Regions from separate parts of the Cytobacillus oceanisediminis genome, predicted to be linked through region 2. Evidence: a T-box and tRNA genes for the amino acid it is inferred to sense, from the RefSeq annotation. Region 2 holds a T-box; the other holds one or more tRNA genes.
What was found. A T-box is a leader RNA that pairs with one kind of tRNA and senses whether it is charged. The one in region 2 lies ahead of thrS (threonine--tRNA ligase), so its partner is inferred to be a tRNA-Thr.

Region 1 (4,409 bases), 420 kb from region 2:
GCAAAAAAATGAGCAGAACTTGTTTACGTTCTGCTCATTTTTATTTTCTATTATTATAGAAGCTTTTCGCCAAATAATGAACCCATAAGCGCGACTGCCACGGTAGCTGTTTTGTTTTTGTCATCCAAAATCGGGTTAACCTCTACAAATTCAGCCGATGTAATGATCTGAGATTCTGCGAGCATCTCCATGGCCAAGTGGCTTTCACGGTAGCTGATGCCGCCAATAACTGGAGTTCCAACACCCGGTGCATCATGCGGATCCAGCCCATCCAAATCCAGTGACAGATGAACACCATCTGTATTTCTTTCTTTTAAATATGTAATAGACTCCTCCATAACCTTTGTCATCCCAAGCCGGTCAATTTCGTGCATGGTGTATACTTTAATGCCTTTTTCCTTAATAAGCTCCCGCTCTCCTTCATCCAAAGATCTTGCCCCAATAATGACAATATTCTCCGGCTTAACCTTTGGAGCATATCCTCCTACATTGGTTAAAAGCGGGTGCCCAATTCCCAAGCTTACTGCAAGAGGCATGCCATGAATGTTCCCTGAAGGTGAAGTTTCAGCTGTATTTAAATCCCCGTGGGCATCATACCAGATTACCCCAAGATTTTTGTAATGCTTCGAAACACCGGCCAATGTTCCAATTGCGATGCTGTGATCGCCGCCAAGTACTAATGGAAAAGAACCACTTTCTATTGCTTTATCAACTTCTTCTCCTAGTTTTTCTGTCTTTTCAGCAATAAGGTCCAAGTTTCTAAGATTTGAATTTGGATCGATTTGAACTTCCGGACGGCCAATGGCAATATCGCCCTGGTCATGGATATCTTCGAATAAACACTTTAATCGCTCATTCACACCTGCATATCGGATCGCACTTGGCCCCATGTCCACACCGCGTCTCATCTGGCCAAGATCCATCGGCATTCCAATTATCGATAATTTCTGTCTTTTCATAGTACAAGTCCTCCCTTTCCCTTTATACTCATATTTTAACCGCTTTCAAACACATGACTCAACTCGACAAAATCGTGTATATATATGCGGCTGCCAGGAAAGAGGCTTCTAAATATACTATGTTAGCTTCCTATGTTTTTGCCAAATTATTGTTTGTAAAGTAAAAAATCCCTAAACCATGCTGGTCTAAGGATTGTCGTATTATGTATAAAGGTGGAGCCTAGCGGGATCGAACCGCTGACCTCCTGCGTGCAAAGCAGGCGCTCTCCCAGCTGAGCTAAGGCCCCATTTGGAGCGGAAGACGGGATTCGAACCCGCGACCCCCACCTTGGCAAGGTGATGTTCTACCACTGAACTACTTCCGCAAAAAATATTTATATTTACAAGTAAGACCTTCAGGACTCGATTCCTAAGGTCTGCGTCTTTCTATAAAGTGAGCCATGAAGGACTCGAACCTTCGACCCTCTGATTAAAAGTCAGATGCTCTACCGACTGAGCTAATGGCTCATAATATAATCCTGATGCCTGAACTTCATTTGCAGATGTGCTTCAAAGCCCTTCGGTCTTTGTCGCAGATTATAAAAGCTTGCCAATCAGGGATGTAACGCTTCGATGCTGCAATCTTTTAAAATCCTCTACCGACTGAGCTAATGGATCAAAAATGGCTGGGCTAGCAGGATTCGAACCTGCGAGTGACGGAGTCAAAGTCCGGTGCCTTACCGCTTGGCTATAGCCCAATAATTACAAAATAAAAAGGACATTCATAGCTTGTCCAGTTTTTTGTGTTTTATTAAGAATAAATGGTGGAGGGGGGCAGATTCGAACTGCCGAACCCGAAGGAGCGGATTTACAGTCCGCCGCGTTTAGCCACTTCGCTACCCCTCCATCTAAAAAAGATGGTGCCGGCGAGAGGACTTGAACCCCCAACCTACTGATTACAAGTCAGTTGCTCTACCAATTGAGCTACACCGGCAAATATGGTGGAGGATGACGGGATCGAACCGCCGACCCTCTGCTTGTAAGGCAGATGCTCTCCCAGCTGAGCTAATCCTCCAAAATGGTGACCCCTACGGGATTCGAACCCGTGTTACCGCCGTGAAAGGGCGGTGTCTTAACCGCTTGACCAAGGGGCCTAGTACTCTAGTTGTCTACATTAAGAGAGCTTCCAACCGGGCTCGAACCGGTGACCTCTTCCTTACCATGGAAGTGCTCTACCTGCTGAGCTATGGAAGCAACAGCTCATAATTCCCAAAAGGGCTTTATGAAAATGGCTCCGCAGGCAGGATTCGAACCTGCGACCGTTCGGTTAACAGCCGAATGCTCTACCACTGAGCTACTGCGGAAAAGTGGTATTTTGGTAAACAGCCCGGCAGCGTCCTACTCTCACAAGGGGACAGCCCCTAACTACCATCGGCGCTGAGAAGCTTAACTTCCGTGTTCGGTATGGGAACGGGTGTGACCTTCTCGCCATCGCCACCAGACTATTTTCAAAAGACAAGTATGATTATACTTTCTTTTGATGTTTTTTTCAAGAGGAAATTTCATTTTTTCGTTCCCTCAAAACTAGATAATGCATGAAGAAGTATTGCCGAGTATTCACCAATGACTTGGTTAAGTCCTCGATCGATTAGTATCAGTCAGCTCCACATGTCGCCACGCTTCCACCTCTGACCTATCAACCTGATCATCTTTCAGGGATCTTACTAGCTTGACGCTATGGGAAATCTCATCTCGAGGGGGGCTTCATGCTTAGATGCTTTCAGCACTTATCCCTTCCGCACATAGCTACCCAGCGATGCCTTTGGCAAGACAACTGGTACACCAGCGGTGCGTCCATCCCGGTCCTCTCGTACTAAGGACAGCTCCTCTCAAATTTCCTGCGCCCACGACGGATAGGGACCGAACTGTCTCACGACGTTCTGAACCCAGCTCGCGTACCGCTTTAATGGGCGAACAGCCCAACCCTTGGGACCGACTACAGCCCCAGGATGCGATGAGCCGACATCGAGGTGCCAAACCTCCCCGTCGATGTGGACTCTTGGGGGAGATAAGCCTGTTATCCCCGGGGTAGCTTTTATCCGTTGAGCGATGGCCCTTCCATGCGGAACCACCGGATCACTAAGCCCGACTTTCGTCCCTGCTCGACTTGTAGGTCTCGCAGTCAAGCTCCCTTGTGCCTTTACACTCTGCGAATGATTTCCAACCATTCTGAGGGAACCTTTGGGCGCCTCCGTTACTTTTTAGGAGGCGACCGCCCCAGTCAAACTGCCCACCTGACACTGTCTCCCGCCCCGATAAGGGGCGCGGGTTAGAATTTCAATACAGCCAGGGTAGTATCCCACCGACGCCTCCACCGAAGCTGGCGCTCCGGCTTCTCAGGCTCCTACCTATCCTGTACAAGCTGTACCAAAATTCAATATCAGGCTACAGTAAAGCTCCACGGGTCTTTCCGTCCTGTCGCGGGTAACCTGCATCTTCACAGGTACTATAATTTCACCGAGTCTCTCGTTGAGACAGTGCCCAGATCGTTACGCCTTTCGTGCGGGTCGGAACTTACCCGACAAGGAATTTCGCTACCTTAGGACCGTTATAGTTACGCCGTTTACTGGGGCTTCGATTCAAAGCTTCGCTTGCGCTAACCTCTCCTCTTAACCTTCCAGCACCGGGCAGGCGTCAGCCCCTATACTTCGCCTTGCGGCTTCGCAGAGACCTGTGTTTTTGCTAAACAGTCGCCTGGGCCTATTCACTGCGGCTCATCAGGGCTATGCACCCTAATGAGCACCCCTTCTCCCGAAGTTACGGGGTCATTTTGCCGAGTTCCTTAACGAGAGTTCTCTCGCTCACCTTAGGATTCTCTCCTCGCCTACCTGTGTCGGTTTGCGGTACGGGCACCTTTTCCCTCGCTAGAGGCTTTTCTTGGCAGTGTGGAATCAGGAACTTCGGTACTAAATTTCCCTCGCCGTCACAGCTCAGCCTGTGTGGTAACGGGATTTGCCTCGTTACCGGCCTAACTGCTTGGACGCGCTAATCCAGCAGCGCGCTTACCCTATCCTCCTGCGTCCCCCCATTGCTCAAACGGTAAAGAGGTGGTACAGGAATATCAACCTGTTGTCCATCGCCTACGCTTTTCAGCCTCGGCTTAGGTCCCGACTAACCCTGAGCGGACGAGCCTTCCTCAGGAAACCTTAGGCATTCGGTGGATGGGATTCTCACCCATCTTTCGCTACTCATACCGGCATTCTCACTTCTAAGCGCTCCACCAGTCCTTGCGGTCTGGCTTCAACGCCCTTAGAACGCTCTCCTACCACTGACATCGTAAGATGTCAATCCACAGCTTCGGTGATACGTTTAGCCCCGGTACATTTTCGGCGCGGAGTCACTCGACCAGTGAGCTATTACGCACTCTTTAAATGGTGGCTGCTTCTAAGCCAACATCCTGGTTGTCTAAGC
Region 2 (4,409 bases):
GAGTAATGCCCGGAATATCCTGACTGAAATACAATCTTCCATGCCTGAGGTTGAAAAGATTCTTGCTAATACAGAGGGCAACTTAGGTGAAGGGGAGGAAACACTTAAACATATCATCGGAGAGTTTCCGTACGTCAGTGAAAAGATTAATCAACTAGCCGACCGGATTCGAGACATCCAGGGCGAAACAGACATCAATGAGATAATTGAACTGCTGCAAAATGATCCGGAAGCAGAGAAGGGATTTTTCGAGGAACCTGTTCTGCTCAACAAAAACAGCCTTTTCCCAATCCAAAACTACGGAACAGGCATGACTCCCTTTTATACCGTACTTGCGATCTGGGTTGGTGCCCTTCTGCTAATTTCCCTGTTGGCCACAGATGTTCATCACCCCGAAGACTTTACAGGAAAACAAATCTATTTCGGCAAGCTACTCACCTTCCTAAGCATTGGATTTGCACAGACCCTTGTAGTGACAATAGGGGATATCTTCATTCTGGGAGTGGATATGGCAGCACCAGTATGGTTTATCCTGTTTGGATTGGTAAGCAGCTTAGTGTTTATATTAATTGTTTATACATTAGTATCTGTATTTGGCGATGTAGGTAAAGCCATGGCGATTGTCTTGCTGGTGCTTCAGATTGCGGGTGCTGGCGGAACCTATCCGACCGCCTTGCTTCCGGAATTTTTCCAAACCATCCACCCCTTCCTGCCCTTCTCTTATGCCATTGATTTAATGAGAGAAGCTGTTGGAGGCATTGTATGGGAGAGAGTGTACAGAGACCTCCTGATCCTGATGCTATTCGGTTTCATTGCACTATTAATTGGAACCTTCCTGAAAGAGCCATTAAGCAGAAAAACGAAAGCGCTGATGAAGAAATCGAAGGAATCCGGGTTGTTTCATTAGTGTCTAAAAAGTTTTATTAACCCTCTTGACCTTTTCCAAAAAGTGTATTAAAATCAGTAAAAATATCCAATATGAGCTATGAAAAGGACACGAATCTATCTTTATTTTCTTTCCAGAGATCAGGGCCATTTGGCTGCAAGCCCTGAAGAAACGGGATTGGTTTACCGCCTTGGAGCTATTATAGTGAAATGATGTACTCAGAGTATCTATAATCGGGGAATCCGTTATCTTTTTGAGCATAAAGCAGTCTTTGGGAATGTTTTATGGAATTAGGGTGGCACCACGACCGCACTCGTCCCTTTTGCTGGGATGGGTGCGTTTTTTATTTTATTTAAAACTATATAATTAGCGTTGATAAGGACACGAATCTTTCTTTGTTTTCTTTTCAGAGATCAGGGCCATCGGCTGCAAGCCCTGAAGAAACGGGATTGATTTACCGCCTTGGAGCTATTATGGGGAAATGATCTATATCAGAGTATCCATAATCGGGGAATCCGTTATCTTTTTGAGCATAAAGCAGTCTTTCGATATGCTTTATGGAATTAGGGTGGAACCACGGCCGCACTCGTCCCTTTTGCTGGGATGAGTGCGGCTTTTTATTTTAATTAAAACTATATAGTTAGCGTTGAAAAGGACATGAATCATTCTTTATTTCTTTCCAGAGATCAGGGTCACCGGCTGCAAGCCCTGAAGAAAAGGGAATGATTTACCGCCTTGGAGCTATTATGGGGAAATGATCTATATCAGAGTATCCATAATCGGGGATTCCGTTATCTTTTTGAGCATAAAACAGTCTTTCGATTGCTTTATGGAATTAGGGTGGCACCACGACCACACTCGTCCCTATGTTTGGGAGGAGTGTGGTCTTTTTTTATAACTAAAAATCAGGAGGAATTGAAAATGGAAGCAGAAAAAATAAATCATAGAAAGTTAGGTCAAGAGCTGGAGCTTTTCACATCCATGGAGGAAGCCCCAGGAATGCCTTTTTTCCTGCCAAAGGGAATGGTGATGCGAAATGAACTTGAAAGTTATTGGAGAAGAAAACACCAGCGGGCAGGCTATCAGGAAATTAAGACACCGATTATGATGAAACAGGAACTTTGGGAACAATCCGGCCATTGGGATCATTATCATGAAAATATGTATTTCTCAAATGTGGATGAACAAAATTATGCGATAAAGCCCATGAACTGCCCGGGTGCGATATTGATTTTCAACAGCAAACGGAGAAGCTACCGGGAACTGCCTCTCCGCTATGCGGAGCTGGGATTAGTCCACAGACACGAGCTCTCAGGTTCTTTAAATGGACTGTTAAGAGTTCGGTCGTTCACTCAAGATGACGCCCATTTATTTGTGATGGCTGATCAGATTGAAGCGGAGATTGATAAAATACTTGTCCTAATTGATGAGTTCTACTCCCATTTTGGTTTTGACTATAAAGTTGAACTTTCAACACGCCCAGAGGAATACATGGGATCACAGGAAATGTGGGAACGTGCTGAAGGGGCTTTAGAATCTGTTTTGAAAAACAAAGGAGTTAACTATCAGATTAATCCTGGTGATGGGGCATTTTACGGGCCGAAAATTGACTTTCATATATTGGATTCACTCGGCAGAAGCTGGCAATGCGGTACAGTCCAGCTGGATTTTCAAATGCCGCAAAAGTTTAATTGTGCTTATGTTGGTGAAGATAACAAACTTCATCTTCCTATTATGATTCATAGGGCAATCTTTGGTTCAGTTGAACGTTTCATGGCTATTCTAATTGAACATTTTGCTGGCGATTTCCCACTGTGGCTGTCACCCGTCCAAGCAAAGGTCATTCCCATCTCAGATGCCCATGCAGAATATGCAGACTATGTAAAATCACAATTGGAATCAGCTGGTATCCGTGCAGAAGTCGACTTCAGAACAGAGAAAATGGGACTCAAGATCAGAGAAGCCGAAAAACAGAAAGTTTCCTACATGCTGGTGATTGGTGATAAAGAAATGGAGCAGCAATCCCTGTCGCTGAGAAAACGTAAAGAGGGAAATATCGGTGTGATGAGCATTCAGGAAGTAATTGAGCGGTTTATTAATGAAATAAACGGCGTCGGCAGATAGATTTTTGAAGCCCCAAAAGGGAACTATTCCTTTTGGGCTTTTCTTAGAAATACACATTTTTTACCAAGTTTTTGTATTCACGCCTGAAAACATAATCAGCGCTCAAAATTCCAGTTATCCCCTTAAAGGTATCTTTGCTTATATATGTATGTTACAATGAAATGTGAATCAAATCCTTAGGGTCAATTTGACTTTTCTTAGTCATCCCTTCGAAAGGGGGAGAAAATTGGAGAAAATAAGTGTATTCCTGGATGATTATCGGAAAGCGCCTGATGGTCATGTATTAGTTGAGACCATTGATGAGTGTATCCATTTGCTTCAGACCTTTGAAATTGACCACTTGTCTTTGGACCATGATTTAGTAAGTAAATCGAGAAATGGTCTTTTGCTTGTTCATATAATGGTTCAAAAACAGCTATTTGCAGATCGTATAACGGTTCACTCTGCCAATTCAGTAGGCGGGAAAGCCATGTACCATTATTTAAAACAAGCACAGCACGATTTTGAAATGCCCACTGACATTAAAGTAATCTTAAGACCACTGCCCCTAAATTTCATTCCGCCAAATTATCTGCAAAAATATTAGAGACCCATTGACAATTACCTATTCCCCTTGATCACAGGAAATTTAAATATCACCAGTGTATGGGGAGCAGAGTTTATTAACTGCTTCCTTTTTTCATGGCTTTAAAATTTATAAGAAGAACTGAAACTCGGTTAAAATAAATCCGCTCCTCCATATAGAGGAGCGGATTTCTCTTTAAGATCAGATTTACGGCTATTCGTTCAAGTATGCCCAGGCATATTGTGCATATAGCTCTGCACCTGTCGATAAGGCGTCTTCGTCAATATTGAATTTTCCGTGGTGGTGGGCCCATTCTGTGTCTTTTTCTGGATTGCCGCTGCCAACGAGGGCGAAGCTGCCAGGTACTTTGTCCAGGAAAAAACTGAAATCCTCCGCACCCATTGTTGGTTTTTCCTTGTAAAGTACATTTTCCCCGAAAGCTTCAGATGCGACTTTTTGTACGAGTTGGGCACTGTATTCCTCATTAATTACCGCTTGCGAACCCCTGATGTATTCTACTTTTGCAGTAGCACCGTAGATTGCTGCCGTCTTTTCAGCATAACGCTCAAGCTGTTTTTCAATATGATTCCTTGTTTCAGAATCGAAGCAGCGGACTGTTCCCTCAATGACTGCATTTTCAGCGATAATGTTGAACCTTGTGCCCACGGTCATTTTTCCAATGGTGAGTACGGCAGGAAGCTGGGCATCAATGGTTCTGGACACAACACTCTGCACATTCATGACAAAGGAAGATGCCACTATAGCGGCATCAATGCAATCATGCGGCATCAATGCAATCATGCGGCATCGCCCCATGCCCGCCTTTCCCTTTGA

Region 1: it encodes a tRNA-Thr, which carries the amino acid that the T-box ahead of thrS (threonine--tRNA ligase) is inferred to sense. The anticodon was not compared.

The regions. Positions count from the first base shown of each region.
Region 1 is NZ_CP065511.1:421,778-426,186, reverse strand. It holds gene IRB79_RS27990 (aspartyl-phosphate phosphatase Spo0E family protein) at 1-12, shown strand, start outside; gene rocF (arginase) at 54-959, opposite strand; tRNA gene IRB79_RS02245 (tRNA-Ala) at 1,174-1,246, opposite strand; tRNA gene IRB79_RS02240 (tRNA-Gly) at 1,250-1,324, opposite strand; tRNA gene IRB79_RS02235 (tRNA-Lys) at 1,394-1,466, opposite strand; tRNA gene IRB79_RS02230 (tRNA-Gln) at 1,622-1,696, opposite strand; tRNA gene IRB79_RS02225 (tRNA-Tyr) at 1,761-1,844, opposite strand; tRNA gene IRB79_RS02220 (tRNA-Thr) at 1,857-1,932, opposite strand; tRNA gene IRB79_RS02215 (tRNA-Val) at 1,938-2,013, opposite strand; tRNA gene IRB79_RS02210 (tRNA-Glu) at 2,018-2,092, opposite strand; tRNA gene IRB79_RS02205 (tRNA-Thr) at 2,120-2,192, opposite strand; tRNA gene IRB79_RS02200 (tRNA-Asn) at 2,228-2,302, opposite strand; rRNA gene rrf (5S ribosomal RNA) at 2,324-2,440, opposite strand; rRNA gene IRB79_RS02190 (23S ribosomal RNA) at 2,567-4,409, opposite strand, start outside.
Region 2 is NZ_CP065511.1:837,556-841,964, reverse strand. It holds gene IRB79_RS04395 (YhgE/Pip domain-containing protein) at 1-907, shown strand, start outside; T-box leader at 977-1,210, shown strand; T-box leader at 1,250-1,483, shown strand; T-box leader at 1,524-1,755, shown strand; gene thrS (threonine--tRNA ligase) at 1,808-3,010, shown strand; gene IRB79_RS04385 (cyclic-phosphate processing receiver domain-containing protein) at 3,237-3,596, shown strand; partial or broken gene IRB79_RS04380 (amidohydrolase) at 3,789-4,409, opposite strand, start outside.